DNA from 3 places in the Micromonospora sp. BQ11 genome. Region 2 is predicted to be linked to each of the others. Evidence: riboswitches for the same ligand, from Rfam matches in the RefSeq annotation. Region 2 holds a riboswitch; each other region holds the start of a gene.
The links. Region 2 has a riboswitch for cobalamin ahead of ACTMSW_RS17780 (ABC transporter substrate-binding protein). Riboswitches for the same ligand answer to the same signal wherever they lie in the genome.
Positions count from the first base shown of each region.

Region 1: linked by a shared signal. The riboswitch ahead of bluB (5,6-dimethylbenzimidazole synthase) and the one ahead of ACTMSW_RS17780 (ABC transporter substrate-binding protein) in region 2 are both predicted to bind cobalamin.
Region 3: linked by a shared signal. The riboswitch ahead of ACTMSW_RS19690 (hypothetical protein) and the one ahead of ACTMSW_RS17780 (ABC transporter substrate-binding protein) in region 2 are both predicted to bind cobalamin.

Region 1 covers NZ_JBQHDB010000010.1:37,345-47,437, reverse strand. The annotation lists gene idi (isopentenyl-diphosphate Delta-isomerase) at 1-313, opposite strand, end outside; gene crtI (phytoene desaturase family protein) at 310-1,791, opposite strand; gene ACTMSW_RS20955 (polyprenyl synthetase family protein) at 1,820-2,974, opposite strand; gene ACTMSW_RS20950 (phytoene/squalene synthase family protein) at 3,040-3,951, shown strand; gene ACTMSW_RS20945 (cryptochrome/photolyase family protein) at 3,948-5,279, shown strand; gene ACTMSW_RS20940 (serine hydrolase domain-containing protein) at 5,363-6,427, opposite strand; gene ACTMSW_RS20935 (dihydrolipoyl dehydrogenase family protein) at 6,521-7,990, shown strand; gene ACTMSW_RS20930 (crotonase/enoyl-CoA hydratase family protein) at 8,028-8,792, opposite strand; cobalamin riboswitch at 8,855-9,052, shown strand; gene bluB (5,6-dimethylbenzimidazole synthase) at 9,089-9,724, shown strand; gene ACTMSW_RS20920 (Rieske 2Fe-2S domain-containing protein) at 9,812-10,093, shown strand, end outside.
Region 2 covers NZ_JBQHDB010000007.1:316,052-326,144, forward strand. The annotation lists gene ACTMSW_RS17765 (VOC family protein) at 99-872, shown strand; gene ACTMSW_RS17770 (ABC transporter ATP-binding protein) at 1,160-1,966, opposite strand; gene ACTMSW_RS17775 (FecCD family ABC transporter permease) at 1,963-3,081, opposite strand; gene ACTMSW_RS17780 (ABC transporter substrate-binding protein) at 3,114-4,052, opposite strand; cobalamin riboswitch at 4,136-4,265, opposite strand; gene ACTMSW_RS17785 (M14 family metallopeptidase) at 4,392-6,287, opposite strand; gene ACTMSW_RS17790 (peptidase C39 family protein) at 6,501-7,847, shown strand; gene ACTMSW_RS17795 (DUF4229 domain-containing protein) at 7,923-8,207, opposite strand; gene ACTMSW_RS17800 (hypothetical protein) at 8,256-8,678, opposite strand; gene mqnE (aminofutalosine synthase MqnE) at 8,746-9,915, opposite strand.
Region 3 covers NZ_JBQHDB010000009.1:63,790-73,882, forward strand. The annotation lists gene ACTMSW_RS19680 (hypothetical protein) at 1-657, shown strand, start outside; gene ACTMSW_RS19685 (hypothetical protein) at 801-1,142, shown strand; cobalamin riboswitch at 1,644-1,773, shown strand; gene ACTMSW_RS19690 (hypothetical protein) at 1,818-2,045, shown strand; gene cobN (cobaltochelatase subunit CobN) at 2,195-5,863, shown strand; gene ACTMSW_RS19700 (VWA domain-containing protein) at 5,860-8,049, shown strand; gene cobO (cob(I)yrinic acid a,c-diamide adenosyltransferase) at 8,049-8,660, shown strand; gene ACTMSW_RS19710 (cobyrinate a,c-diamide synthase) at 8,657-10,018, shown strand; gene cobI (precorrin-2 C(20)-methyltransferase) at 10,015-10,093, shown strand, end outside.

The sequences.
Region 1 (10,093 bases), on a different contig from region 2:
TGTACACCCCGACCTCGGTCAGCTCCACCGGGCCGGCGCCCAGCTCCTCGTGGAGCCGACGGTTGGCCGCCTCGGCCAGCGACTCGCCGGGAGCGGGGTGCCCGCAGCACGAGTTGCCCCAGCGCAGCGGGAAGCGCGTCTTGACGGCGGCGCGGCGCTGGAGCAGCACCCGGCCCGCCGGGTCGACCAGCAGCACCGAGAAGGCCCGGTGCAGCTGGCCCGGTGGCTGGTGCGAGGCCGAGACGGTCATCTCGCCCACGGCCTGCCCGGCGTCGTCGACGAGCTCGACGAGGTGCTTCTCCCGGTACGTCACCGGGTCGCCCCGGTGATGCGGCCGGCGGCGAGCTTGCCCGAGATGAGCACCATCGGCACGCCCACGCCGGGCTGGGTGCCCGAGCCGACGAACACCACGTTCTCCAGCGAGCGGTGCAGGTTGGACGGGCGGAACGGGCCGGTCTGGAAGAGGCTGTGCGCGGAGGCGAACGGCGTGCCGGCGGCCATCCCCTGCTCCGCCCACTCGGCGGGGGTGATGGCCCGCAGCACCTCGACGCCCTCGCCGAAGCCGACGTAGCCGCGCTCCTCCAGCGTGCCGATGAGCTGGTCGGCGTACCGCTCGGTGAGGTCGCCCCGCCAGTCGAAGGGCGCCCGGTCGAGGTTGGGCACCGGGGCGAGGACGTAGTAGGTGTGCCGGCCGGCCGGCGCCACCGACGGGTCGGTCCGGCTCGGGTTGGTCACCATCAACGACGGATCCTTCATCAGCTCACCACGGCGGATGATCTCATCGAAGGTGCCCTTCCACGCGCGTCCGAAGTGGATGTTGTGGTGGGCGATCTTGTCATAGCCCTGCTTCGACCCCACGTGCAGGACGACGCAGGACGGCGAGTAGGTGAGCTTGCGCTGGCGGGCCGGGGGCAGCAGGTCGCGGTAGGCGACCGGCAGGTCCGGGTTGAGCACCACCACGTCGGCCGGGATCAGCTCGCCGTCGGCGGTCACCACGCCGGTCGCCCGGCCGCCGGAGGTCTCCACCCGGGCCACCGTCGTGTCGTACCGGATCTGCACGCCGTGCTTCTCGGCGGCGCCGGCCATTCCCCGGGAGAGCGCGTGGATGCCGCCGCGTGGGAAGAAGACACCGGCGACCGAGTCGAGGTACGCGATGACCGTGTAGATGGCCAGCGCGTCCTGCGGGGCGAGGCCGGCGTACATGGCCTGGAAGGAGAAGATCCGCTGGGTGCGCGGGTCCCGGAAGAACTGGTTGATCTTCGTCTGCATGCGCCGGAACGCGCCGCTGGCCAGCAGTTTGAGCAGGTTGCCGGTGAGCAGGTCGGTCGGCGCGTCCAGGTTCCGCTCGATGAAGTCGGCCCGCTCCAGCTGCCACAGCTTGCGGGCGTAGTCCACGAAGCGCAGGTAGCCGTCGGCCTCCCGGGGGCCGCAGACCTTGGCGATCTCGGCGGCCATGCGGGTGGTGTCGGTGATGACGTCCAGGGTCGACCCGTCCGGGTAGTACGCCCGGTAGGCCGGGTCGAGCGGGGTCAGGTCGAGCCAGTCGTCCAGCTCCTCGCCGACCGCGCCGAGCGCCTCGGCGATCAGGTCCGGCACGGTCAGCACGACCGGGCCGGTGTCGAACTCGTACCCGTCGACGCTGAGCCGGCCGGCCCGTCCCCCCGGCACCGACTCGCGCTCCAGCACGGTCACCTGCCGGCCGCTGCCGGCCAGGTGCAGGGCGCACGCCAGCCCGCCGAGACCCGCGCCGACGACCACCACCCGGTCGGTCCGTCCGTTCACGGTGCGCACGACGCCACCTCCTTCTCGAGACTGCCCATCATGAACGCCGGTGGGTGGCGGCGGTGGCGAGGCCGGTCAGCGCGGTGCGCGCCGTCTCGTCGAGCGGTGCGGTGCCCAGCGCGGCCAGCGCCTCGGCCACCCGGTCGTCGATCATCCGTTCCACCCGGGTGACCGCCCCGGTGTCGGCGACCACCCCGGCGAGCCGGGTGATCCTCTGATCGGTCGCCTCGGCGCCCGCGCCGTCGAGCGCCCGCCGCTGGGCGGGAGTGGCCAGTTGCCGGGCCAGCATGAGCAGCGTGGTGGGCTTGCCGGTGCGCAGGTCGTCGCCGGCCGGCTTGCCGGTGGTCTCCGGGTCGCCGTAGACGCCGAGCAGGTCGTCGCGGAGCTGGAACGCCTCACCGACGGCCAGCCCGTAGCGGCTGTACGCGGAGATCAGCGGCCCCTCCGGGTCGGCGCCGGCCAGGCAGGCGCCGAAGAGCAGCGGGCGCTGGACGGTGTAGCTCGCGGTCTTGTAGCGGGCGACGCGCAGCGCGCGGTCCACCGACCAGTTCGCCGCGTCGCTCTCGCCGAGCACGTCGAGGTACTGCCCGGCGATGGTCTCCACGCGCATCTGGTCGTAGCAGCGGCGGACCTCGAGCAGGCGGGCCGGCGGAAGGGTGGCCTGGGACAACAGCCGGTCGGCCCAGACCATGCAGAGGTCGCCGATCAGCACCGCGACCGCCTCACCGAAGCGGTCCGGATCGCCGCGGTGACCGGCGGCGGTGTGCTGGGCCGCCAGCGCCACGTGTGCGGTGGGGCGGCCCCGGCGGGTGGCGGACGCGTCCATCACGTCGTCGTGCACCAGCGCGAACGTGTGCAGGAGTTCGAGGGCCGAGAGGGCGGGCAGCACCGGGGGCAGCGGGTCGCCGTTGCCGATCACGCCGCGCCAGCCCCAGTAGGCGAACGTCGGGCGGACCCGCTTGCCGCCGCCCAGGACGTAGTCGCTCGCCGTCGCGGCGAATCCGCCCATCGCCGCGTCGATCCGGCTGAGGGCGGCGACCTCGGTGGCCAGGAAACCGGCGAGGGTGTCGTCGACCGCTCTGACCAGGTCCTTCGTGTAAGCGGCCAGGACCGCGCGGACCGGATCGTCCCCGTCGGTCGGCCCCGCCGGCGGCACGCGGAGCGCATTACCCGCAACTGCGTCGTTGGCCATGTCGGCGAGCGTACCCTAGGGTTACGAGTTGCGTCGATTGGTGCGTCGATAATTGAGGAGGGCCGGTGGACACGGATCTCACCGCTGCCTATGAGCGCTGCCGCCAACTGCACAGACGTCATGGCCGGACCTACTATCTCGCCACCCGCCTGCTCCCCGCTTGGAAACGGCGCCATGTGCATGCTTTGTACGGTTTCACGCGCTATGCGGACGAGATCGTCGACCGGACCGAGGACCTGCCGCCCACCGAGCGCGCGGCCCGGCTCGACGACTGGGGCGGGCGGTTCATCGCCGGACTGCACGGGGAGCCGGTCGACGACCCGCTCCTCCCCGCCGTCCTGCACACGATCGCCATCTTCGATCTCGACCGGGACGACTTTGCGTCGTTCCTCAAGAGCATGGCGATGGACCTGACGGTCAGCTCGTACCGCACGTACGACCACCTGCTCGACTACATGGAGGGCTCCGCCGCCGTCATCGGCACGATGATGCTGCCGATCCTCGGCAGCTCCGACCCGGCAGCCGCCCGGGAACCCGCCCGTCAGCTCGGGTTCGCCTTCCAGCTCACCAACTTCATCCGCGACGTGGCCGAGGACCTGGACCGGGGCCGGACGTACCTGCCGGACGAGGACATGGACCGGTTCGGCGTCACCCGTGCGGACCTGGCGCGGGCGCGGGCCGCCGGCCGCACCACCGAGCCGATCCGCGAGCTGATCCGGTACGAGGTCACCCGCGCGCAGGCGCACTACCTGGCCGCCGCCCCCGGCATCACCCTGCTCGCGCCCGCCTCGCAGGCCTGCATGCGCACCGCGTACGCGCTCTACGGCGGAATCCTCGACGAGGTGGCCGCCCAGGACTACGACGTCTTCGTCGACCGTGCGCTCGTGCCGCAGCGAAGGCGGATGGCGGTGGCCGCCCGTGCCCTGCTCACCCCCACCGGCACTCCGGTGGTGGTGCCCGGGCCGCCGAGCCCGTGACCGAGCGGAGCGCGCGTACCGCCGTCGTGCTCTTCACCCGCGACCTGCGGGTGCACGACCACCCGGCGCTGGCGACCACCTGCGCCGCCTTCGACCGGGTGGTCCCCCTGTACGTCCTCGACCCCGCGCTGGCCGAGCTGTCGCCCAACCGCACCCGGTTCCTGCACCAGAGCCTGGCGGCGCTGAAGGAGGCCCTGCGCCGCCTCGGCGGCGACCTGGTCGTTCGGCGGGGCGACCCGGTCGCCGAGACGGTGAAGCTCGCCCGCGAGGTCGGCGCGCAGGGCGTCGCCCTGTCCGCCGACGTGAGCCGGTACGCCCGCCGACGGGAGCGCCGGCTGCGCGCCGAGTGCGAGCGGCACCGGCTGGCCCTGCGCCTGTTCCCGGGCCTCACCGTCGTGCAGCCGGGCGAACTGCGCCCCGGCGGCGGCGACCACTACCGGGTGTTCAGCCCCTACCACCGGGCCTGGTCCCGGCAGTCCTGGCGCGAGGAGCTGGCCGCGCCCCGCCGGGTCAGCCTGCCCGACGGCGTGACCGTCGGACGGCTGCCCGAGCCGCCGACCGGCGACTCACCCGACACCGCCGTCGGCGGTGAGGACGTGGCCCGGCGTCGGCTGAAGCAGTGGCTGCCCACCCTGCCCGACTACGACGACCTGCACGACGACATGGCCGGTGACGGCACCTCGCGGCTCAGCCCGTACCTGCGGTGGGGCTGCCTCTCCCCGCTGACCGTCGCCGACGCCGCCGGGGACCGCGACTCGCCCTTCGTCCGGCAGATCTGCTGGCGCGACTTCTACTACCAGGTCACGGCCGGGTTCCCGGAGATCTCCGTCGCCGCGTACCGGCGTGGGGCCGACGAGGACTGGCGGTACGACGAGGACGCCCTCGCGGCCTGGACCGAGGGGCGTACCGGAGTCCCGATCGTCGACGCGGGCATGCGGCAGATGCGCGCCGAGGGCTGGATGCACAACCGGGCGCGGCTGATCACCGCCGGGTACCTCACCAAGAGCCTCCGACTCGACTGGCGGCCGGGTGTCGCGGTCTTCTTCCGCTGGCTTCTCGACGGAGACGTGGCCAACAACTCCGGCAACTGGCAGTGGGTCGCCGGGACCGGCAACGACACCCGTCCGTACCGGGGCTTCAACCCCGTCCGGCAGGCCGAACGGTACGACCCCGACGGCGCGTACGTCCGGCGGTGGGTGCCCGAGCTGGCGGGTGTCGAGGGCAAGGCGGTCCACCAGCCCTGGCGACTGCCCGACCAGCTCCGCGGCACCCTCGACTACCCGCCCCCGCTGACCGCCCCCGACAGCAACCCCGTCTGGCTCCGCTGAGGTGTAAGGAAGGGCCCCCCGTTAACGCCTGGCGTTGTAGAAGGGCCCCTTCCTAACGTGCGCCCCGGCTCGCGCGTCCCCGTCTACAGGCAGGAGTGCAGTGCCTCGACCAGCTCGTCCACCCGGTCGTGGTCCGCCAGGTGGGCGGTGGTGTACGCGAAGGTGTAGCCGCGTTCCGGGTCCGCCCAGGCCGAGCTGCCCCCGAGGCCGCCCATGCCCCAGCTGCCGTCCGGCTCCCACTGCATGCCCAGCGTCCACCGGGTACGCCGGTTCAGCAGCAGGTCGTCACCGTCGTACTGGACCCGGGTCGCCTCGGTCACCAGGTCGGCGGAGAACAGGCGTACGCCGTCGAGCGTTCCGCCGGCGAGCAGGCCGGTGTAGAGGCGGGCCAGGGCGTCGGCGGTGGCGTGCAGGTTGACCGCGGGCACCTCGGTGCCCCGCCACAACGGGCTGTTCAGCACCGACAGGTCCAGCCCACCGGCCGGGTTGCCCACGGCACGGGCGCGGAGCGAGCCAGGTGCGCCGGCCGCCAGGCGCGGCCACTCCGGCCCGCCGTACCGCAGGTCGGCGCAGCGGAGCTGATCCGCCTCGTCGAGCCCGTAGCCGAGGTCCAGCCGCCACGGGCCGGCGATCTCCTCCGCCAGGAAACGTCCGACCGGTCGGCCGTCGACCCGCCGGACCAGTTCGCCCACCAGGTGCCCGTACGTCCAGGCGTGCTCGGCCGCGACGGAGCCCGGCTCCCACTCACCGTCGGCGGCGGCGAGGTCGGCGCAGAGTAGGTCCCAGTTGGCGACGGCCTCGGCCGGTCGCGGCACCGGGAAGGCGGGCAGCCCGGCGGTGTGGGTGAGCACCTGGCGGACGGTGGCGGGGGTACGGAAGCCCGGCCAGTACACGGCGACCCGCTCGTCCAGGTCGACCCGCCCCCGGTCGACGAGGGTCAGCAGGCAGAGCGCGACCACCGGCTTGCCGACCGAGTAGACGCCCACCAGCGTGTCCGGCCGCCAGGGACGGGTGGTGTCGGCCGCACCTCCGGTGAGGCGGACGGCGGGGATGCCGTCGACGTCGACCGCCAGGGCGGCACCGGTCTCGCGACCGGAGGCGAGCAGGTCGTGGAAGCGGTCGTGGACGGCGGCGAAGCGTGCGGACATGCGGCAACCGTAGGGTCCCCGGCCGGGCCCGTCGCGCGGATTCCACCGGGCGAATCGCTGGCACGGCGCCGGGCACTGCGGAATGCTGACCGCATGACGGAGCCGGAGATCGTGGACGTGGTCGTCGTCGGGCTGGGCGTCGGTGGCGAGGAGGTGGGCGGTCGGCTCGCCGAGGCCGGCCTGAGCGTCGTCGGCGTCGAGCGGGACCTGGTCGGCGGGGAGTGCCCGTACTGGGGCTGCATCCCGAGCAAGATGATGATCAGGGCCGCCAACGCGATCGCCGAGGCCCGCCGGGTCGACGGGCTGGCCGGTACCGCCGAGGTGCGGCCGGACTGGGCGCCGGTGGCGAAGCGGATCCGCGAGGAGGCGACCGACACCTGGGACGACCGGGTGGCCGTGGAACGGTTCACCGGGCGCGGCGGCCGGTTCGTACGCGGCAGCGGCCGGCTGGACGGGCCCGGCCGGGTACGGGTCGGCGACCAGGTCTTCCAGGCGCGGCACGGGATCGTGCTCGGCACCGGCACCCGGCCGTCCGTGCCACCGATCGACGGGCTGGCCGACACCCCCTACTGGACGAACCACCAGGCGATCGAGGTCGAGGAGCTGCCCGGGTCGCTGCTGGTGCTCGGCGGCGGCGCGATCGGGCTGGAGCTGGCCCAGGTCTTCGCCCGCTTCGGCGTACGGGTGACGGTGGTGGAGGCGCTGGACCGGGTCCTGGCCGTCGAGGAGCCGGAGGCGTCCGAGGTGGTCGCCGCGGCGCTGCGTACGGACGGGGTGGAAATCCACACCGGGGTCAAGGCGGCCCGGGTCGACCACGACGGTGAGGGCTTCACCCTGCGGGGCGCCGGTGGCGAGACGTTCACCGCCGAGCGGCTGCTGGTGGTGACCGGTCGCCGGGCCCACCTGGAGGAACTGGGCCTGGACACGGTCGGCATCGACGCCAGGCAGCGCTTCCTGCCGGTGGACGACCGGCTGCACGTCGCCGACGGGCTGTGGGCGGTGGGTGACGTCACCGGCGAGGGCGCCTTCACCCACATCGCCATGTACCAGGCGGCGATCGTCGTCGCCGACCTCCTCGACCACGCCCGGCGCGCCACACGCGGCCCGGACCCCAGCGGCACCGCCAGCGCGGTGGGTGGGGCGATGGGCGCGGCCAGCGCGGTGGGCGCGAACGGGTCCAGCGGGCCGGCCGGCACGGTGCCGCCTGCGGACTACCGGGCACTGCCCCGGGTCACCTTCACCGACCCGGAGGTCGGCGCGGTCGGGCTCACCGAGCACCAGGCCCGGGAGCGCGGCATCAACGTGCAGGTCGGCTTCGCCGAGCTGTCGTCGTCGACACGGGGCTGGATCCACCGGGCCGACGGGTTCATCAAGGTGGTCGCGGACGCCGACCAAGGCGTCCTCATCGGCGCCACGTCGGTCGGCCCGGCCGGCGGCGAGGTGCTGTCCGGGCTGGTGGTGGCGGTGCACGCGGCCGTACCGCTGGCCCAGCTCCGGCACATGATCTACGCGTACCCGACCTTCCACCGGGCCATCGGCGACGCCGTCCGCGACCTGAGCTGACGCCGGGTGCCGGGCCGGCGCGCCGTGCCGGCCCGGCTCAGCCCGTACCGGCGCCGTGCCGACCGGCGCCGGCGACGAACCGCGCGGCACCGGCGGCCGCGTCGGTGGCCAGCGACCCCAGCCCGTACGCCAGTTCGGTGGCGAGCGCCTCCGCCTCGGGCAACCCGGCGCCGGCGAGGACCGCCGACCGGTCGTTGCGCAGGCAGGTCTGCGGATGCCCGGCGATCTCGGCCGCGAGCCGCTCGGCCGCCGCCCGCGCCTCACCCGGCGCGACCAGGCGGTTCACCAACCCCATGTCGTACGCCTCGGCGGCCGGCACGGCGCGGCCGGTGAGGATCAGGTCCATGGCCCGGCTCTCGCCGACCAGCCGGGGCAGCCGGACGGTGCCCCCGTCGATCAGCGGCACCCCCCAGCGCCGGCAGAAGACCCCGAGCACCGCGTCGGACTCGGCGACCCGCAGGTCGCACCAGAGCGCCAGCTCCAGCCCACCGGCCACCGCGTACCCGGAGATCGCCGCGATCACCGGCTTGGACAGCACCATCCGGGTCGGGCCCATCGGACCGTCCCCGTCCGGCTCGACGCGGTTGCCGCTCGGGGTCCCGATCGCCTTCAGGTCCGCTCCGGCGCAGAACGTGCCACCGGCGCCCCAGAGCACCGCGACCGCCGCGTCCGGGTCGGCCTCGAACGCGCGGAACGCGTCGGCGAGCGCGCGGGCGGTCGGCCCGTCGACCGCGTTGCGCGCCGCCGGCCGGTCCAGGATCACCGTGGTCACCCCTGCGGCACGTTCGACGCGTACGCCCATCGGGACAGCATGCCCGCGGCGGACCCGGCACGCCAGGCCCCGCCGGTGCGGTTAGCATCGGCGTCGGCACGATCATGTGAGGTGCCCCGCGCGAGCGGGGAGAATCGGGAAGCCGGTGCGAATCCGGCACGGGCCCGCCGCGGTGACCGGGGAGCCACCGTCCACGCGCGACAGCGCAGCCACTGGCCGACCGGCTGGGAAGGCGGACGGCCAGGCGACGATCCGGGAGTCCGAAGACCGGCCTCGCGTCCGGTGCCCACGCCGTCGGCGTGGGCCGAACGCAGCGGGAGCCTGCCATGGATCTGTACGACGCCATCCACCGCCGTCGGGACGTACGCGGTCAGTTCACCGGGGCGCCGGTGCCCGACGACACCCTGCACCGGGTGCTGGCCGCCGCGCACGCCGCGCCGAGCGTCGGTCACTCCCAGCCGTGGGACTTCGTCGTGGTCCGCGACCCGGACCTGCGCCGCCGTTTCCACGAACACGTCCACACCGAGCGGGCGACCTTCGCCGCCACCCTCGACGGTGCGGCCGCCGAGCGGTTCAGCCGCATCAAGATCGACGGCGTGCTGGAGTCGACGCTGTCGGTGGTCGTCACGTACGACCCGGCGCGGGGTGGCCCCGCCGTGCTGGGCCGGCACGCCATCGCCGACACCGGGCTCTACTCGGCCTGCCTGGCCGTCCAGAACCTTTGGCTGGCCGCCACCGCCGAGGGCCTCGGCGTCGGCTGGGTGTCGTTCTACCGGGAACCGTGGCTGGCCGAACTCCTCGGCATCCCCGACGGCGTACGCCCGGTCGCCTGGCTCTGCCTCGGCCCGGTCACCCACCTCGAAGCCGTCCCCGACCTGGTGCGGCACGGCTGGCGACGCGACCGCCCGCTGGCCGAGGCGGTCCACCACGACCGTTGGCGGCCGGCGGAGGGGACGCGGTAGCCCGGCGATCACCCGATGGTGGTATCCGTCCCCCGAGGTCGGTTTGCTCCTGCTCGTACCGGGAAGTCGGTACTCGTGCGAGCACTCATGACGAAGATCGAGCAGGCCTCCAGCCTGGACCGGGTCGGCGACCGGTTGCAGAAGGTGGTCCAGGCCACCCTCCGTCCACAGCGGGTGCGCGACCTGCTGCACGGTGTCTGGCTGGGGCACCCGCTGCACCCGGCGATGGTGCAGGTCCCCGTCGGCGCCTGGATCAGCACGGCGGTGCTGGACCTGATGCCGGGACAGCGTCGGGCGGCCACCACGCTCTGCGTGCTCGGCACGGTCAGCGCCGTGCCGGCGGCCGTCGCCGGCCTCAACGACTGGGCC
Region 2 (10,093 bases):
GACGTTTCGCCCGTTCCCGCCCCGGACGGCGGGTCGGCGGTGCCACGATGCCGACAGGGCGTGCCGAGGAGTGGCCGCCTCCGCCGAGAGGGGTCGACGTGAGCACCGTCCCGCCGGGCACGCCCTGCTGGACCGACCTGGCCACGCCGGGGCTGGCCGATGCCCGGCGCTTCTACCCGGAGCTGTTCGGGTGGACCGGACGGATCACCCCGGAGCCGGAGGCGGGCGGTTACACGGTCTTCCTGCTCGGCGGTCGGTCGGTGGCGGGGGTGGGTCCGCCGGCGATCCCCGACCAAGTGCCGATCTGGTCGGTCTACATGGCCACCGACGACGCGGACCTCGTGGCCGGCCGGGTGGAACGGGCCGGTGGGCAGGTGGTGGTGCCGCCGTTCGAGGTGTTCGACCGGGGCCGGATGGCCGTCTTCGCCGACCCGGCGGGCGCGAGTTTCAGCGTCTGGCAGCCGATGGCCATGGCGGGCGCCGAGGTGTTCGACGTACCCGGCGCGCTGAGCTGGACCGAGCTGGTCACCCCCGACCCGGACGGCGCGAAGGACTTCTACGAGCTGGTCTTCGGCTGGCGACCCGACGACCAGCCGATGGGTCCGATCACCTACACGGGCTGGCGACTGGGTGAGCGCATCGTGGGCGGGATGATGCCGCGCCTCGGCGACGACGTCCCGGCCGACTCACCCGCGTACTGGACGGTCTACTTCGGGGTGGACGACGCCGACGCCGCGGCGGCGCGCGCGGCGACCCTCGGCGGCACCATCCTGGTCCCGCCCCGGGACATCCCGACGGGCCGCTACGCCGCCCTCTGCGACCCCGAAGGCGCCCTCTTCAACGTCATCGCCCTGATCACCCCCGGCACCTGACCCCCTTCCCTTCGCCCCCTACTCCCGCCCACCCCGGCGCCGACCCCGACCCGGCTTCGGCCCGGCGATCTTGCACTTTGGGTCGCCGATAAGCCCCTTTTCCGGAGCTTGTGCCGGGACACAAAGTGCATGATCGCGACGCCCCAACGGTCTCCGCTTCCGAAGATCAACTCGCCTTCATTGAAGTCGGGGTGTCGGCGTGTCGGGGACAGCCCGACTTCAATGAAGGCGTGAATGATCTTGGCGCGGGGCGCGGGGCGCGGGGCGCGGGGCGGGGACGGGGGGGGTCAGTGGGGGCGGATGGGGACCACCAGGGGGCCGTGGTCGCCGGTGACGACCTTGACCGTGGCGCGGTAGTAGCGGGCCAGGTGTTCCTCGGTCAGGACCTCGCGAGGCGGGCCGGTGGCGACCACCCGGCCGTCGGAGAGCAGCACCATGCGGTCGGCGTACTCGCCGGCGATGGAGAGGTCGTGCATGGTGGCGAGCACCGTCAGGCCGTTCTCGCGGCGGAGCTGGTCGACCAGTTCCAGCACCTCCTGCTGGTGGCCGATGTCGAGTGCGCTGGTCGGCTCGTCGAGCAGCAGCAGCGTGGCGCCCTGGGCGAGCGCCCGGGCGAGGAAGACGCGCTGCCGCTCACCGCCGGAGAGGGTGGCCAGTTCCCGGGCGTGGAATCCGGTCAGGTCCAGCCGGTCCAGTACGTCGTACGCGACGGCGAGGTCGGCGGCGGACTCCCGCCCGAGCGGGGGGATGTACGGGGTCCGGCCGAGCAGCACGTAGTCCAGCACCGACATGCCGGCCGGCACGGCCGGGGACTGGGCCACGGTGGCGACGACCCGGGCGCGGTGGCGGCGGCGCAGCGCCTCGCTCGGCGTACCGAAGAGGGTGATGGCGCGCGGCGCGGACAGCAGGCCGCCGACGGCGCGCAACAGGGTCGACTTGCCGGCGCCGTTCGGGCCGATCACGGTGACCCACTCCCCGGCGGCGACCGTCAGGTCGACGCCGGTCAGGATCGGCACGCCGTCCAGGCGGACGTGCAGGTCGCGGACCTCGACGGCGGGCGCGGGCGGGCCGCCGGCCGGTGCCGGGGCCGTCATCCGAGGACCCGCCGGGAGGTACGCAGGACGAGGACGAAGAACGGGCCGCCGAGTAGGGCGGTGACCACGCCGATCGGGATCTCCTCGGGGGCGGCGGCGGTACGGGCGACCACGTCGGTCAGCGCCAGGAACGCGCCGCCGAACAGCAGCGACAGCGGCAGGATCACCCGGTAGCTCGACCCGGCGAGCAGGCGTACGGCGTGCGGCACGATGATGCCGACGAAGCCGATCAGGCCGGAGGCGGACACGGCGGCTGCGGTGCCCAGCGAGGCGGCGGCGATGAGCAGGTACCGGGAGCGCTGCGGGTGCAGGCCGAGGCTGGCCGCCTCGTCGTCGCCGAGGGAGAGCACGTCCAGCTCCCGGCGGTGCAGGAGCACGACCACAGCGGTGAGCAGGAAGTAGGGCAGGACCAGCCGGACGTCGTGCCAGCCGGCGGTGGCGAGCCGCCCGAGCAGCCACGAGTAGACCTGCTGGATGCTGTCGGAATTGCGTTGCAGCAGGTAGGTCTGCCCGGCGGAGAGGAACGCGGACACCGCCACGCCGGCCAGGATGAGGGTCGCCGGGGAGCGGCCCCGTTCAGACGAGGCACCCAGCAGGTACGTCATGGCGACCGCCGCGATCGCCCCGACGAACGCCGCGAGGGGTACACCGACCGGCAGGCCGGTCAGGGCACCGCCCGCCCCGACGCCGAGAGTGAGTACGACCGTGACCGCGAGACCGGCGCCGGCGGCCACCCCGAGCAGGTACGGGTCGGCCAGCGGGTTGCGGAACACGGCCTGGTAGGCGCCGCCGGCCAGGGCGAGCAGTCCACCGACGAGGAGGCCGAGCACCACCCGGGGCAGCCGCAGCTCGGTGACGATGGCGATCTCCCGCTCGGTCAGCCCGCTGTCGAGGCGTACGCCGGGAATGAGGTTGAGCAGCTCGGCCGCGACGCTGCCCGGCGGCAGGCTCACCGCGCCGAACGACACCCCCGCGACCAGGGCGACCAGCACGGCGGCGACGCCGGCGACGAGCCAGCCCGGCCGCAGCCCGGCCGGCCGGGACGCGCTTGGCGTCCCGGCCGGCCGGGCAGGTGCTGCTGGCAAGGAAGGGCCCCTTCTTAACGCCTGCTGCATGGAAAGGGTCCCCTGTTAACAGTGGGCGAGCGTCACGCCGGCACCTTGGCGGTCGCGTCGACGATGGCGCGGAGCAGGTCCACGACGCGCGGGCCCCACCGGGAGGCGACGTCGTCGTCGAGGCCGACGACCTGGTTGTTCTTCACCGCGGTGACGCCGGCCCAGCCGGCCCGGGCCTTGACCGTGTCGGCACTCTGCTGGCAGCACCTGGTGTCGGCGAGGAACACGAAGTCCGGGTTGGCCTTGACGATGACCTCCTGCGAGAGCTGCGGGTAGCCACCGTTCCTGCCGTCGGCGTCGGACGGGTCGGCGATGTTCTCCAGGCCGGCCAGCGCGTAGATGGAGCCGATGAACGTCTTGCTGGTGGCGGTGTACAGGTCCGGGCCCAGCTCGTGGAAGTAGGTGAGCTTCTCCGTCCGCTTCGGCAGCTCCGCCACGAGCTTGGCGATGTCGTCCTTCATCCGCTTCGTCACGTCGGCGGCCTCGGCCGGGTGCCCGGTGAGGGTGCCCAGCTCGGTGATCTGCCGGTACGAGTCGTCCAGCGTGGTGGCCGCCGGGGTGAGGAACACCGGGATCTTCAGGGCGGTGAGCTGTTCGACGACCTTGTTGCGGTCGTCGGAGAGCACCACCAGGTCGGGGCTCTTGGCGGCGATCGCCTCGGCGTTCGGCTGGAAGCCGGAGAGGTCGGTCTTCGGCGCCTCGGCCGGATAGTTCGAGTTGTCGTCCACGGCGGTCACCTGCTTGCCGGCGCCGATGGCGAAGAGCATCTCGGTGGCGGTCGCCGACAGCGACACGATCTTCTCCGGCCGCTCTTCGAGGGTCAGCGAGCCGACGGTGACCGGGAAGCTGGCGGCGGCCGACGGGCTGCCGCCGGCCGCGGGGGTGTCGGCGGTCTTCTCGGCGCAGGCGCCGAGGGCGATCGCGGCGACCGCGAGGGTCGCGGCGAAGAGCCGGGGGGTACGTCTGGACATGGGTCCTCCTGTCGGTCGAGGAGCGTGGTGCTTCGCCGACAGGGAGCGGGGGCGCCCGTCCGCGAGGCGCCCTTCCTCGAGAGCGCGTGTCGCGACCGACCGCAGGCGACCTGGCTCGTCCCCGATCAGGGGCATCACAGTTGCGGGACAGCGCCGGTTTCGCACCGGCTTCGCTGCGGATTGGTCGGTACGACGGTAGCGCACGCCCCGTACGCGCCTCGCCGATCCGGGGGCCGGTCGCTGCTCGACGGTCGTGAGCAGCGCCGTTATGTCCCGGATCGGCGAGGGATGGGAGGTGGGTGGGGCCCCGATGGGGGCTGAACGGGGCCCCACCGGCTATCAGGAGCTGGTGATGGTGACGTTGTCCACAGCCGCCTCGACCAGGCTCGCGCCCGAGGCGTCCGCAGCCTCGACGAGGATGCGGACCGACTGGCCCGCGTACGGGGTCAGGTTGAGGTTGGCCACCGCCCACGAGCCGTTGCGGTTGGTCGCCGCGCCGGCCTGGGTGAGCAGCGCGGTGGTGCCGCCGTTGTGCACGACGCTGACCCGGAGGTAGTCCGCCGAGCTGGCGTTGGAGCCGTGGGCGAGGTACCAGGCCAGGGAGAGCGTCAACGTGCCCGAGGACGGCAGGGTCACCGCCGGGGACCGGGCGCTGGTCACGCCGCCGTCGACGTCGTGCTCACCCGCTGCGGTGCCGGCCAGCCGGCCGGTGACCAGGTCGTTGCTCCCGGCGTACGGGGTGAGCTGCTTCGCGCCACTGGAGGTGGTCGCCTGGGCGGCGCCCCGCTCCCACGCCCCGAGGGTCGCGGTGTCGGTGCCGGACGGGTTGGTCGTCCAGCCGGTGGCGGTCTCGAAGGTGTCCGACCAGACCGTGGTGCCGCCGCCACCGCCGCCGCAGTACTGCGCCTGCTTGCCGATGGCCCGGTACGGGCAGTCGGCGTACTCGCTGAGGAGCAGCACGGCGTCCCGGTTGCGGGTGGTCTGCTGCGGGATGACCTCGTCGGGCGGGTAGAAGCCGCCGCCGCCGGCCGAGCCCGGGTACAGCTCGAAGGTGTACGCCCAGATGCCGTGTGTCGCCCACATCCAGTCGATGCTGCCGCCGTCGGTGATGTACAGGTCGCTGGCCTGCTCCGGGGTGTAGCCGTTGGTGTTCGCCATCTGCTGGCCGATGGTGGCGAAGGTGTTGTACTGGTCGGCCGTCATCCCGGTGGTCGTGTTGGCGGTCGTGTGGCCGAACGGCCAGAGGATCAGCTCCGAGTACGTGTGGAAGTCGATGTTCGCCTTGATCTGCTGGCTGCCGCCGACCACCCGGCTGTTGACGAAGTTCCGCAGCGCCTGGGTCTCCGGCGCGGAGAACGCCGACGGGCCCCGGTAGGTGTCCGACGAGGTGGACCCGGACGAGCCGCCGCAGCAGCCCCACAGGTAGCCCCAGTTCCGGTTCAGGTCGGTGCCGACGTACGACGAGCCGCTGTTGGGCTGCCGGTTCTTCCGCCAGGACCGGTACGAGCCGGTGGCGATGTCGTACTCGCTGCCGTCCGGGTTCACCGTCGGCACGATCCACAGTTCCCGGCCGTTGACGATGCTGCTGATCCGGGAGTCGGTGCCGTAGTTGTCGGTGAACAGGTTGAGCAGGTAGATCGCCATCTCGACGGTCAGGTGCTCACGGGCGTGCTGCTGGGCGTTGAAGAGGATCTCCGGCTCCGCCTCGTCGGTGGCGACGTTGTCGGAGATCTTCACCGCCATCAGGTCGCGTCCCTCGTACGACGTCCCGATGCTGATCTTCCGGGCGATCGTCGGGTGGTCGGCGACGACCTTGTTCACCACGGCGGTCAGCTCGGCGTAGTCGTGGTAGTTGGAGTCGGCCGGCGGGAACGCGAGCGTCCCGACGTCCCCCTCGGCGTGACCGTGGGTGTCGGCTCCCCGGTCGGTGGGGGCCGCGGCGGTGGCCTCCAGCCGGAAGCCGAGCCGGGTGATCGCGGCGGCCTCCGCGCGGGTGGCGCTGATGTGCAGCACACCGTGTTCGGAGTAGTCGATCGACGCGCCGGTGCCGGCGACGGCGTTGCGGTCGGCGAGCGTACGGGGGCCGAGCACCCGGTACGACACGGCGGCCGGTTCGCCGGAGCGGTCCGGTCCGGGGCGGGCCGAGACCGGGGGTGCGGCGAGGGTGAGCACGCCGAGTGCACCGGCGACGACGAGGGCGAGACGGCGACGGAGGGCGGGGTTGCGGAAGGCCATGGACAACCTCCTCGGGGCGCGGGAGAGATCCCGCACGGTGGAGGACACTCCACCACCCGTCACATGGTCATATCAACATCCGTCGTTTAATTGATCCATGTCAGCCGGATCCTCATGCCGGCAAGAAGTTTCCTTCTGGCGACCTCTGGCGAAAATTCCCTCCGAGCGGGACACTGACCGCCAACGATCCGCCCATCAGGAAGCGGAGGACCAGTGACCCGATCTCGCCTTCGTGCCGCCACCCTTGCCGGCGCCACCACCCTCACCCTGCTCGGCACCCTCACACCCACCCCCGCCGGGGCGGCCCCGACGGCCGCCCCGGCTCTCCGCACCGTCCACGACGAACAGATCGCCTTCCACGACTGGTCCGGCGAGACGGACTGGCGGGCCGGCAGCGCCGCCGGCACCGTGGTCACTCCCACCGGTCTCACGCTCGGCACCCCGATCGGCACGACCCTCTACAAGGACCCGCACACCGGCACCCGACGTACCTGGGCGTACGGGACCTGGACCTCGCCGGTCACCGCGGTCGGGTTCGACGCGACCGAGCTGATCGCCTCCTGGAACGCCGACACCCCCGCCGGCACCTGGCTCCAGGTCGAACTCCAGGGCACCTACAGCACCGGCACCCGCACCCCGTGGTACGTGTTGAGCCGGTGGGCCTCCGGTGACGCGGACATCAAGCGGACCAGCGTCGACAAGCAGGGCGACAAGGTCTCCAGCGTCTGGACCGACACGTTCGCCGTCAACGATCCGTCCGCCGGGGTGCTGCTGCGGGCGTACCAGCTACGGGTGACCCTCTACCGGGACCCGACGACCAGCGCGACGCCGACGGCACGCATGGTCGGCGCGATGAGCTCCACGGTGCCGGACCGGTTCACCGTGCCGCCGAGCGCCGGCGGGATCGCCTGGGGCACCGAGCTGGCCGTCCCCCGCTACTCGCAGAACATCCACACCGGCCACTACCCGGAGTACGACGGCGGCGGTCAGGCCTGGTGCTCCCCCACCTCCACCACGATGGTGATCGAGTACTGGGGTCGGCGGGCGTCCGCGGCGGACACCGCCTGGGTGAACCCGGCCTACCCCGATCCGACGGTCAACCACGCCGCCCGGATGGTCTACGACCACCAGTACGACGGCGCCGGCAACTGGCCGTTCAACACCGCGTACGCGGCCACCTTCGCCGGGCTGGAGGCTCGGGTCACCCGGCTGCACTCGCTGGACGACCTGGAGCGGTTCATCGCCGCTGGCATCCCCGTGGTGACAAGCCAGTCCTTCGTCGCCAGCGAGCTGGACGGCGCGGGCTACGGCACGGCGGGGCACCTCTTCGTGGTGGTGGGCTTCACCGCCGAGGGCGACGTGGTCGTCAACGACCCCGCCTCGTCGAGCAACGACGCGGTCCGCCACATCTACCCCCGGGAGCAGTTCGAGCAGATCTGGCTGCGGACGAAGCGGACCACCGCCACCGGCGGCACCGGCAGCGGCTCCGGCGGCGTGGTCTACCTGATCAAGCCCACCGACGTCCCCTGGCCCGCCGCCCCCGACTCGACCACCTGGTAACCACCCCGTCGCCCCCGCCGTTGATCATGAAGTTGTCGTCGCGACACGCCGTGCCCGCGGGCAACAGCTTCATGATCAACGCGGGGAGTCGGGGGAGTCCGGGGAGGTGGGGGGCTGGTCGTCGCCGGCCAGGGCGGAGCGGAGGCGTTCCTTCTCGGCGCGGCGGCGCTCGGCGGCGGCGGCCATCTCCTCGGCCATCTCGTCCCGCCAGCCCCGCAGCAGGAAGAAGGACGCGGCGGCCGAGAAGGCCAGCGCCACGATCAGCTTGAGGAAGATGTCCAGGTCGGTGGGCAGGAGGGCCGCCAGCACGACGACGAACAGCCCGATCCGGCCCAGCGTGTACTTGACCGCCGCGCTCACTTCTCCGCACTCCGTTTCTCGCCGCCGGGTCGCCCCCGGGCGGAGGGTTCAGCCCGTCCTGCGGACCAGCCAGCGGACACCGGGAAACCAGACCACCGCGTACCCGAGGGTGAAGACCGCCGCGCCCAGCCCACCGGAGAGCAGCGGCGGCGCCCCGGCCGCGAGGCCGGCCGCTCCCAGCCCGGCGACGCCCGCCAGCACGCCGGCCGTCAGCGCGGCCACCACCCGGGCGGCGCCGAACTCCCAGGCCCGGAAGTCGTCCCAGTAGAGCCACGCCGGCAGGATCACCGCCAGCCAGCCGTTGGCGCGACCGAACTCCCCCGCGCCGAACGACACGAACGCCGCGTCGAACAGCACCAGCGCGACCAGGCCGACGACCAGGCCCGCCAGGCCCACCCCGAGCAGGTCACCCAGGCTGAGGACACGCCCCTCGGCGTCGCGCCGGGGAAATCCGCTCCGCTGCTCGGTCATGGCCCTACGAGGGTACGCGAGCCGCCGCCCGCCACCGGTGCGGGCGTCCGCGCCACCGCGTACGCGGTCAGGCCCAGACCTGCTGCGGCTCGGCGCGACGCTCGGCCAGCGAGGGGGCCTTGTCGTACTCGCGGACCACGTTGTAGCGGGTGTCCCGCTCCACGGGCTGGAAGCCGGCGTCCCAGATCAGGTGGAGCAGGTCGTCCCGGTGCATGGTGTTCGGGGTGCCGTACGAGTCGGCGTCGTGGGTGATCTTGTACTCCACGACCGAGCCGTCCAGGTCGTCCACGCCGAAGTTCAGCGAGAGCTGGGCCACCGAGAGCCCGTGCATCACCCAGAAGTTCTTGAGGTGGGGGACGTTGTCGAAGAGCAGCCGGGAGACCGCGAAGGTCTTCAGCGACTCGGCCGGCGAGGCCATCGTGGTGCGGGCCTGGATCCGGTTACGGATCTTGCCGTCCGCCGAGTCCACGAAGTCGTGCTGGTAGCGCAGCGGAATGAAGACGGCGAAGCCACCGGTCTCGTCCTGCAGCTCACGCAGGCGCAGCACGTGGTCGACCCGGTGCCGGGGCTCCTCGATGTGGCCGTAGAGCATCGTGGACGGCGTCTTCATGCCCTTGGAGTGGGCCAGCCGGTGGATGCGCGACCAGTCCTCCCAGTGGCAGGCGTGGTCGACGATGTGCTGGCGGACCTCCCAGTCGAAGATCTCCGCACCGCCACCGGTCAGCGACTCCAGGCCGGCGTCCATCAGCTCGTCGAGGATCTCGTCGGCGCTCAGGCCGCTGATCTTCTCGAACCACTGCACCTCGGTGGCCGTGAAGCACTTGAGCTTGACGTTCGGCAGCGCCGCCTTCAGCTCGCGCAGCACCTTCGGGTAGTAGCGCCACGGCAGCGTCGGGTGCAGACCGTTGACGATGTGCAGCTCGGTGAGCTGCTCGTCCTCCATCTCCTTGGCCTTGCGGACCGCCTCTTCGATACGCATCGTGTAGGCGTCCTTCTCGCCCGGCTTGCGCTGGAACGAGCAGTACGCGCACGACGCGGAGCAGACGTTCGTCAGGTTGAGGTGCCGGTTGACGTTGAACATCACCCGGTCGCCGTTGAGCTCGGTACGCCGGTGGTGGGCCAGCCGGCCCAGCCAGGTCAGGTCGTCGCTCTCGTAGAGGGCGATCCCGTCCTCACGGGTCAGCCGCTCGCCGGCGTACACCTTCGCTTCGAGCTCACGCTTGAGTCCGGCGTCCATCTCCAGCCACGTCCTTCCACCCTGGTGTCCCGATCGAGCCTACGTCGGCCGCCCGACGGACCGTCGGCACGGTCTCCCGCAGCGACGCACTTCACCGGACTCACAGCCTTCCGTTACCCGCTGACACATCGACATCGTTGCCGGCGTGCGGTAAGACAGGATGGGACGTTTCACACCA
Region 3 (10,093 bases), on a different contig from region 2:
GCGGGGTACGCCGTGGCGGCGGCGGCGTACATCACGACCCGGCTGATGAACGAGACGGCAGGTGGACCGGAACTGCTCGAGGACATCCGCGGCCTGCACCGGCTGGTGCGGCAGCGCCTCGACGACGACGACCACCTCGGCGTCGAGTACGTGCAGCAGAGCCCGCGCAGCGCCAAGGCCCGGTCCACCCTGGCCAGGGACATCGAGTACGCCGCCGGTGAGCACCCCGGCTTCGCCGCCGAGTTGACCTCCGTCGTGGACAGGTTGCGGGAGGCCGGTGGCCTGGACTACCTCGTCGCGCACGGCGGTGCCGCGGTCCTGCGCCAGGTCGTCGACCGTGACCGGCGCGGCGTCGACGCGTTGCGTCCGAGCCTGGTGCGGGCGCTCGGGCCCGGCGCCCCCGATGTGATGCTCACCGCGGCCGCGAGCGAGGCCGTCGCATCCCCGGCCGGCCACGGCACGACCGCCTGGCAGATCGTCTACTACGTCCTTGGCGCCCTGGCGGTGAGCGGCATGGCTCTCGCCTTCCTCGGCCAGAGTATCGACGAGAAGCCACTCGTCATCGCGGGCATCATCCTCACGATCGTGTTCGGCGCGCTCGTCGGGATCCTGCACCGCCTGCCCCGACTGCGCGGCGTGCCGGCGGACACCGTGTGACGGTAGGCGGGGACCCGGCCCGCCTATTCGTGCAGCCAGACATCCGGCGCTGGGCTGATCCGCTCAGGTGGTTGTCACCGTCCTCGCAGCCTGCTGCCAGGTCACGGTGGTGAACTGGGGTACGGCGAGGAAAGGAGGCCGGCATGGGCTGGTTCCGCCGACGGTCGCGTACCGCCGCGGCCGAGGGAACCCCGACGAAGCTCGACCGGGAGGCCACCCGGGAGGACCTGGCCGCGCTGGAGGCGTTCGTGGCCAGCCGTACCGGGGTCGAGTTCTACCTGGAGCCCGAGACCACGGCGACCGACACGACGGTGGTGGCGATCGCCCACGACGGCGAGTGGATCCGCCGCCGCACCGGGTCGCCGCGCGTCGCGGGCGCGCTGGCCCGCAAGCACGCCCTGCCGCTGTACGAGGCCGCGAAGACCGGCTACCCGGAACGCATGCGGGCGTGGAACCGGGCCCACCCGGAGCGCCGCGCCCGCTGACCCCCGACGCCGGGCCGTCGCACTCCGGCTTGGGGAAGCCCGAGTCGATCATCACACCGCGCGCCCACCCGACGCTGGCCGGACGGCCTGCCGCCGCCGGCCCGCCGGCGTGTGCCCCCGACGGGCGGAACCGCCTCGGGGCGTGTGCGCGGACCTCTTCCCCTCCGATTCACGGCAGATCGATGACGGACGTTCCGTCGCCGGCGGTTGGGTCGTGACCGGATCGTCTCGCCCAGCGTGGCTGCCAGGCACGTCACGGTCACCGGGCGACCCGCTGCCCCCGTTCTGCGCGTCGCTCCCGCCATGGACGTCATCCCGATCCGGCGCGCCCATGGCGGCAGAGCAAGGGGGCACTTTATAGGCAAGCGACAATGTCCGTAGCGCCGGTTGATATCGCCGCAATTGCCGTCCACCGATACCCGGCGGCGGCGGGGGTGGGGCCTCGGGTGGCGTTGACCGTCGGCCGCGACGTGTGGCAGCATTCGCGGCCTGACGGCAGTGAAGGAAGCCGGTGTGATTCCGGCGCGGTCCCGCCACTGTCACCGGGGAGCGATCCCCCCTCGTGAGTCACGGCCGTGCGTGCGCGGTTGGAAGGCCGGGGGTGAGCGTCGATCCGGGAGCCAGGATACTTCGGCCGTCGGTGCACCCCAGGGCGTGGACACCCGAGGAGGACCGATGACGCACCGCGTCTCCACCATGGATCAGCATCGTCGTACGTCGACCGGGCGCGGCAGCGTGCCCCGGTCCGGCCCGGCCGCGCCGGCCGCCCGGAGCGGCCCCGCCGTGCCGACCAGCACCCGCGTTCGACGCGCCGCACTGGCCGGCGCCGTCACCCCCTGCGCCGCACCGGCCGGCGCCGTCACCCCCTGCGCCGCACCGGCCGGCGCTTCCGCGCGCCCCTGACGCCTCCGCGCACCGCCACCGGTCCCCACCGGCCTCCCGCCGGGGCGATCCGGTCGTCGATCCGCCGCATTCGCTGACGCAGCGCCATCCCTCGCCCCTCGCCCGACCGGCCCCCACGCCGGCACGGGTGTCACTCTCCGGAGCCGCCCGTGCGCATCCTGCTGCTCTCCACCGCCGACACCGACCTGCTCGCCGCCCGGGCCAGCGGTGCCGACTACCGGCTCGCCAACCCCGCCCGGGTCACCCTCGACGCCGTGCCGGCGCTGCTCGACGGCGTCGACCTCGCCGTCGTACGCCTGCTCGGTGGGCGGGCGGCGTGGCCGGACGGCCTCGCGGCGGTGCTCGCCTCCGGCGTGCCCACGGTGGTGCTCGGCGGCGAGAGCGTGCCGGACGCGGAGCTGACCGCGGCCTCCACCGTGCCCGCCGGCGTGGCGACCGCGGCGCTGCGCTACCTGGTCGAGGGCGGCCCGGACAACCTCGCCGTGCTGGCCCGGTTCCTCTCCGACACGGTCCTGCTCACCGGGGAGGGGTTCGACCCGCCCAGCCCGACGCCCGCGTACGGGATCCACGGCGAGCACTCGCGCGACGGAGACCGACCCACCGTCGGGATCGTCTTCTACCGGGCGCACGCCCTCGCCGGGAACACCGGGTTCGTCGACGCCCTCGCCGAGGCGGTACGCGCGGCCGGCGGCAATCCACTGCCGATCTTCTGCGGCTCGCTGCGCGGCCTCACCGCCGGATCCGGCCCGCTCGGTCTCTTCGCCGGCTGTGACGCGCTGCTGGTCACCGTGCTCGCCGCCGGCGGGACGGTGGCCGCCGACGCCTCCGGCGGCGGCGCCGAGGACTCCTGGGACGTCGGCGCGCTGGCCGCCCTGGACGTGCCGGTCATCCAGGCGCTCTGCCTGACCAGCACGCGCGAGCAGTGGGCCGGCAGCGACGCCGGACTGTCCCCGTTGGACGCCGCGATGCAGGTCGCCATCCCCGAGTTCGACGGGCGGATCGTCACCGTGCCGTTCTCGTTCAAGCGGATCGACGCCGACGGGTTGTCGGTCTACGCCGCCGATCCCGAGCGGGCGGCACGGGTGGCCGGGATCGCGGTCCGCCAGGCCCGGCTCCGGCACGTCCCGAACGCCGACAAGCGCGTCGCCGTCGTGCTCAGCTCGTACCCGACGAAGCACTCCCGGGTCGGCAACGCCGTCGGCCTGGACACCCCGGCCTCCGCGGTGCGGCTCCTCGCGGCGCTCGCCGACGCCGGGTACGACCTCGGCGCCGCGCCCGTGCCCGACGACGGGGATGCACTGATCCACGCGCTGATCGCCGCCGGTGGGCACGACGTGGAGTGGCTCACCCCGGAGCAGCTCGCCGCCGCCGAGGCGCGCGTCCCCGGCGACGTGTACGCGCGGTCATTCGCGGCGGTGCCGGCCGACCCGCGCGAGCGGATGCGCGAGCACTGGGGTGAGCCGCCCGGCGAGCTGTACACCGACGGCGGGGACATCGTGCTGGCCGGGCTGCGCTTCGGCAACGTGACACTGCTGATCCAGCCGCCGCGCGGCTTCGGCGAGAACCCCATCGCCATCTACCACGACCCCGACCTGCCGCCGAGCCACCACTACCTGGCCGCGTACCGGTGGCTGGCCGCGCCGGTCGCCGACGGCGGCTTCGGCGCGGACGCGGTGGTGCACCTCGGCAAGCACGGCACCCTGGAGTGGCTGCCCGGCAAGGGCCTCGGGCTGGCCGCCGACTGCGCCCCCGACGCCGTCCTGGGCGACCTGCCGCTGGTCTACCCGTTCATCGTCAACGATCCCGGCGAGGGCACCCAGGCCAAGCGCCGCGCCCACGCCGTCGTCGTCGACCACCTGGTGCCGCCGATGGCGCGCGCCGAGACGTACGGCGAGCTGGCGAAGCTGGAACAGCTCCTCGACGAGTACGCGACCGTGCAGGCCCTCGACCCGGCCAAGGTGCCGGTCGTGCGGGGTCAGATCTGGGACCTGGTCCGGGCCGCCGAGCTGCACCACGACCTGCACACCGAGGACATGCCGGCCGCCGAGGACTTCGACGACTTCGTGCTGCACCTCGACGGGTACCTGTGCGAGGTCAAGGACGTGCAGATCCGCGACGGCCTGCACGTCCTCGCCGAGGTGCCCACCGGCGAGGCCCGGGTCAACCTCGTCCTCGCCGTGCTGCGGGCGCCCCAGGTGTGGGGCGGCACGCGTGCGCTGCCCGGCCTGCGGCAGGCCCTCGCCGCCGCGTACGGGCTGGACGAGCAGGACCTGCTCGCCACGCCGGGGCGGCGGCTGGCCCTGCCCGGCGCGCTGACCGAGACGGTGGACGGGCCGGCCGCCACCGCCGCCGACGCCGTCGACCTGATCGAGGCCCTGGCGCGGCGTCTGGTCGTCGGCATGGAGACCCTCGGTTGGGACGGGACGAAGGTGGACCAGGTCGTCGCCGAGGTCGCCGGCCGCGACATCCCCGACGTCGTGGCGGTGCTCCGCTTCGCCGCCCGCGAGGTGGTGCCCCGGCTGGACCGCACCACCGACGAGATCGACCGGCTGCTCGGCGCGCTCGACGGCCGGTTCGTGCCGCCCGGCCCGTCCGGCTCACCCACCCGCGGCCTGGTCAACGTGCTCCCCACCGGCCGGAACTTCTACTCGGTCGACCCCAAGGCGATCCCCTCGCGCAACGCCTGGGACGTCGGGGTGGCCCTGGCCGACTCGCTGCTCGCCCGGCATCTCGCCGACACCGGCGCGTACCCGCGCTCGGTCGGGCTCACCGTCTGGGGCACCAGCGCCATGCGGACCCAGGGCGACGACGTCGCCGAGGTGCTCGCCCTGCTCGGCTGCCGGCCCACCTGGGACGACCGGTCCCGTCACGTGACCGGGGTGGAGGTGGTGCCGCTGGCCGAGCTGGGCCGCCCCCGGATCGACGTCACCGTCCGCATCTCCGGGTTCTTCCGCGACGCCTTCCCGCACGTCGTGGCGCTGATCGACGACGCCGTGCGGCGCGTCGCCGCCCTCGACGAGGCCGACGACGACAACCACGTCCGCGCGCACGTCGCCGCCGACCTGGCCGAGCACGGTGACGAACGGCGGGCCACCGCCCGGATCTTCGGCTCCAAGCCGGGGGCGTACGGGGCGGGCCTGCTGCCCCTGATCGACGCCCGCACCTGGCGCACCGACGCCGACCTCGCCGAGGTGTACGCCGTCTGGGGCGGCTACGCCTACGGCCGGGACCTGGACGGGCGGGAGGCGCGCGCGGACATGGAGCGCTCCTTCGCCCGCATCGCGGTGGCCGTGAAGAACCAGGACACCCGCGAGCACGACATCGTCGACTCCGACGACTACTTCCAGTACCACGGCGGGATGGTGGCGATGGTCCGCCACCTCACCGGCGCCGCGCCGGTCGCGTACGTGGGGGACTCGGCGATGCCGCACGACGTGCGCACCCGCACCCTGGGCGAGGAGACCCGGCGGGTGTTCCGGGCCCGGGTGGTCAACCCGCGCTGGATCGCCGCGATGCGCCGGCACGGCTACAAGGGCGCGTTCGAGCTGGCCGCCACCGTGGACTACCTGTTCGGCTACGACGCCACCGCCGGCGTGGTCGACGACTGGATGTACGAGCAGCTCGCGAAGGCGTACGTCTTCGACGCCGAGAACCGGGACTTCCTCCAGCGGTCCAACCCGTGGGCGTTGCGCGGCATCACCGAACGGCTCCTGGAGGCCGCCGACCGGGGCCTCTGGGCGGAACCGGAACCGGCCACCCTGGATCGGCTCCGCGACGCGTACCTGGCCAGCGAGGGTGACCTGGAGGACCGGGCATGACGACCTACCCGCTCAGCGCCGTGCTCGGCATGGACGACATGCGCCTGGCCCTGCTGCTCAACGCCGTCAGCCCGGCGATCGGCGGAGTGCTCGTACGCGGCGAGAAGGGCACCGCCAAGTCCACCGCCGTCCGCGCCCTCGCCGCCCTGCTGCCGCCGGTGGACCGGGTGCCGGGCTGCCGGTTCGCCTGCGACCCGGCCGCCCCCGACCCGGGCTGCCCGGACGGGCCGCACCCGGCGGGGCCGGCGGCCGAGCGTCGCCCGGCCCGCCTGGTCGAGCTGCCGGTCGGCGCCGCCGAGGACCGGGTGGTCGGCTCGCTGGACCTGGAGCAGGCACTCGGCGCGGGCGTGCGTGCCTACGAGCCCGGCCTGCTCGCCGCCGCCCACCGGGGGGTCCTCTACGTCGACGAGGTGAACCTGCTCCACGACCACCTGGTCGACCTGCTGCTGGACGCCGCCGCGATGGGCCGCTGCCACGTCGAGCGCGAAGGCGTGTCGGTCAGCCACGCCGCCCGGTTCCTGCTGGTCGGCACCATGAACCCGGAGGAGGGGGAGCTGCGCCCGCAGCTGCTCGACCGGTTCGGGCTCACCGTCGAGGTGGCCGCCAGTCGGGACCCCGCCGTCCGCGTCGAGGTGGTCCGCCGCCGTCTCGCCGCCGACGCCGATCCGGCGGGCTTCGCCGCCGCCTGGGCCGACGAGGACGCGGCCGTCGCCGCCCGGGTGGCCGCCGCTCGTGCCCGGCTGGACCGGGTGCTGCTGCCGGACGCCGCGCTGCGGCAGATCGCCGAGGTGTGCGCGGCGTTCGACGTGGACGGGATGCGCGCCGACATCGTCACCGCCCGCGCCGCCCTGGCCCATGCCGCCTGGCAGGACCGGGACCGGGTGACCGCCGAGGACGTGCGGGTGGCGGCGCGGCTGGCCCTGCCGCACCGCCGTCGCCGTGACCCGTTCGACAGCCCCGGCCTGGACGAGAAGCGTCTCGACGAGGCGTTGCGGCGGGCCGGGGAGGAGCACCCCGACGACCCGGACGACGACGGTCCCGGCGGTCCGGGCGGGTCCGGTCCGGACGGTGGACCGGGTGGTCCCGGCGGACCGGCCGGGTCCGACGCGCCCGCCGGTCCGGCGACGTCCGAGGGGTACGACGGGTCTGGCCGTGCCGGGGGTCCCGACAGTCCTGGTGGTCACGCCGAGTCCGGCGGCCCCGACGATCCGGGTGATCCCGGTGGACCGGACGGCGGTGCCCCGCGCGCCGACGCCGGCCGGGCCGGCGACGCCGGACAAGGCGGTGATCGCGACCGAGCCGGTGACGCCGACCGAGCTGCCGGGATCGGGGAGGGTGCGGGCGGTGAGCGGGCGGTGGCCGTACCGGACCAGGGTCTCCGGGCCCGGCTGCTGGCCGCGCCCGGGGTGGGCGACGGGGTGCCCGGCCGGCGCTCGCGGGCCCGCACCGGGCGTGGCCGGACGACCGGCGCGCGGGTTCCGGCCGGCCGACCCGGTGCGTTGCACCTGCCGGCGACGATCCGGGCCGCCGCCCCGCATCAGGCGGCACGCGGGCGCGGCGGCGGGCCGCTGCGGCTGCGCCCGGTGGACGTGCGCGAGGCGGTCCGGGAGGGCCGCGAGGGCAACCTGGTGCTGTTCGTCGTCGACGCCAGCGGCTCCATGGGGGCCCGCCAGCGGATGTCGGCGGTCAAGGGCGCGGTGCTGGCCCTGCTCACCGACGCCTACCAGCGCCGGGACAAGGTCGCCGTGGTCGCCTTCCGGGGCGCCGGCGCGCAGGTCCTGCTGCCGGCGACCTCGTCGGTGCTGGCGGCGTCGACCCGGTTGGCCGCGCTGCCCACCGGCGGGCGTACGCCGCTGGCCGAGGGGCTGCTCGCCGCCGCCGACCTGCTGCGGGTGGAGCGGCTGCGCGACCCGAAGCGGCGTCCGCTGGTCCTGGTCGTCACCGACGGCCGGGCCACCGCCGGAGACCGCCCGCTGGAGCGGGCCGCCCACGCGGCGGGGCTGCTGCGCGCGACCGGCGCGCCCTGCGTCGTCGTCGACTGCGAGTCCGGCCCGGTCCGTCTGGGCCTGGCCGCGAACCTGGCGACCCTCCTCAACGCCGACCATCACCGCCTCGACACGGTCACCACGGCCCCCCTCACCGACCTCGCCGCCACCCACACCACGCAGAACAGGAGCGTTGTCTGATGCCGCAGGGACAGCCTTCGCACGTGCCCGCCGACGGGCTCACCACCCGGCAGCGGCGCCACCGACCGCTCACCATCGTCCATACCGGAGCGATGAAGGGGAAGTCGACCGCCGCGTTCGGGCTGGCGCTGCGCGCCTGGACCGCCGGGCTGCCGATCGGGGTGTTCCAGTTCGTCAAGAGCGCCAAGTGGCGGGTGGGGGAGGAGAACGCGTTCCGCGCCCTCGGCGAGGTCCACGAGCGGACCGGCCAGGGCGCCCCGGTCGCCTGGCACAAGATGGGCGAGGGCTGGTCCTGGATCCAGCGCGGCGGCGAGGCCGACCACGCCGCGGACGCCCTGGAGGGGTGGCGCCAGATCCAGCGTGACCTGGCCGCCCAGCGGTACGGGCTGTACGTGCTCGACGAGTTCACCTACCCGATGGCGTGGGGCTGGGTGGACGTCGACGAGGTGGTCGAGACCTTGCGGACCCGGCCCGGCTTCCAGCACGTCGTCGTCACCGGCCGCAACGCCGACCCCCGGCTCGTCGAGGCCGCCGACCTGGTCGCCGAACTGACCAAGGTCAAGCACCCGATGGACGCCGGCCAGAAGGGCCAGAAGGGCATCGAATGGTGACCCCGGCCGATGCGTGGGCGCTGCCCCGGCTCGTCGTCGCCGCGCCGGCCAGCGGGCACGGCAAGACCACCGTCGCCACCGGGCTGCTCGCCGCGCTGCGCCGCCAGGGCCTCACGGTCAGCCCGCACAAGGTCGGCCCGGACTACATCGACCCCGGCTACCACGCGCTCGCCGCCGGCCGTCCCGGCCGCAACCTCGACCCGTGGCTGGTCGGCGAGGACCGCGTCGCGCCGCTGCTGCGCCACGGCGCGAGCACCCCCACGCCCGCCGACATCGCCGTGATCGAGGGGGTGATGGGGCTGCACGACGGCGCGGTCGGCCGACGCGGGTACGCCAGCACCGCCCACGTCGCCCGGCTGATCGAGGCCCCGGTGCTGCTGGTGCTCGACACCACCGCGCAGGGCCGCTCGGCCGCCGCCCTGGTGCTCGGCCTGCGCGCCTTCGACCCGGAGGTGCGGATCGGCGGGGTCGTCCTCAACCGGGTCGGCTCGCCCCGGCACGAGGCGCTGCTGCGCGACGCGCTCGCCGAGATCGGCGTACCGGTGCTGGGGGCGGTGACCCGGACCGCCGAGGTGACCGCACCGTCGCGCCACCTCGGACTGGTGCCGGTCGCGGAACGGGCACCGGAGTCCGTCGCCGTGGTGGACGCCCTGGCCGACCTGGTGACGTCGACGGTGGACCTGGACGCGGTGCTCGACCTCGCGCGTACCGCGGCGCCGCTGACCGTCGCGGCCTGGGACCCGACCGTCGCGGTCGGCGGCCCGGCCGGGTCAACCCGTCCGGTCGTCGCGGTCGCCGGTGGACCGGCCTTCACCTTCTCGTACGCGGAGACGACCGAGCTGCTCACCGCCGCCGGCGCGGACGTGGTGACCGTCGACCCGCTGCGTGACCCGGCACTGCCCTCCGGCACCCGCGCGGTGGTCCTCGGCGGCGGCTTCCCCGAGGTGCACGCCGAGGCGCTGTCGGCCAACGCGTCCCTGCGTGCCGACCTGGCCGCCTTCGACGGTCCGGTGGTGGCGGAGTGCGCCGGCCTGCTCTACCTCGGCAGGTCCCTGGAGGGCGCCCCGATGTGCGGCCGGCTCGACCACACCGCCCGGATGACCGGGCGGCTCACCCTCGGCTACCGGGACGCCGTGGCCGTCGGCGACTCCCCGGTGCACGTCGTCGGCGAGCGGGTACGCGGTCACGAGTTCCACCGCACCGTCACCGACCCGGGGCACGGCGAGCGCCCGGCGTGGCGCTTCGACGACGCCGACCACGGCTTCGTGACCGGCCAGGTGCACGCCTCCTACCTGCACACCCACTGGGCCGGCCACCCGTACGCGGCCCGTCGGCTGGTCGAGGCGGCGATCCGGTGAGCGCGCCGGCCGAGGGACCCACACTGACCGGCGTCGGCGTCGGGCCGGGCGACCCGGAGCTGCTGACCCTGCGGG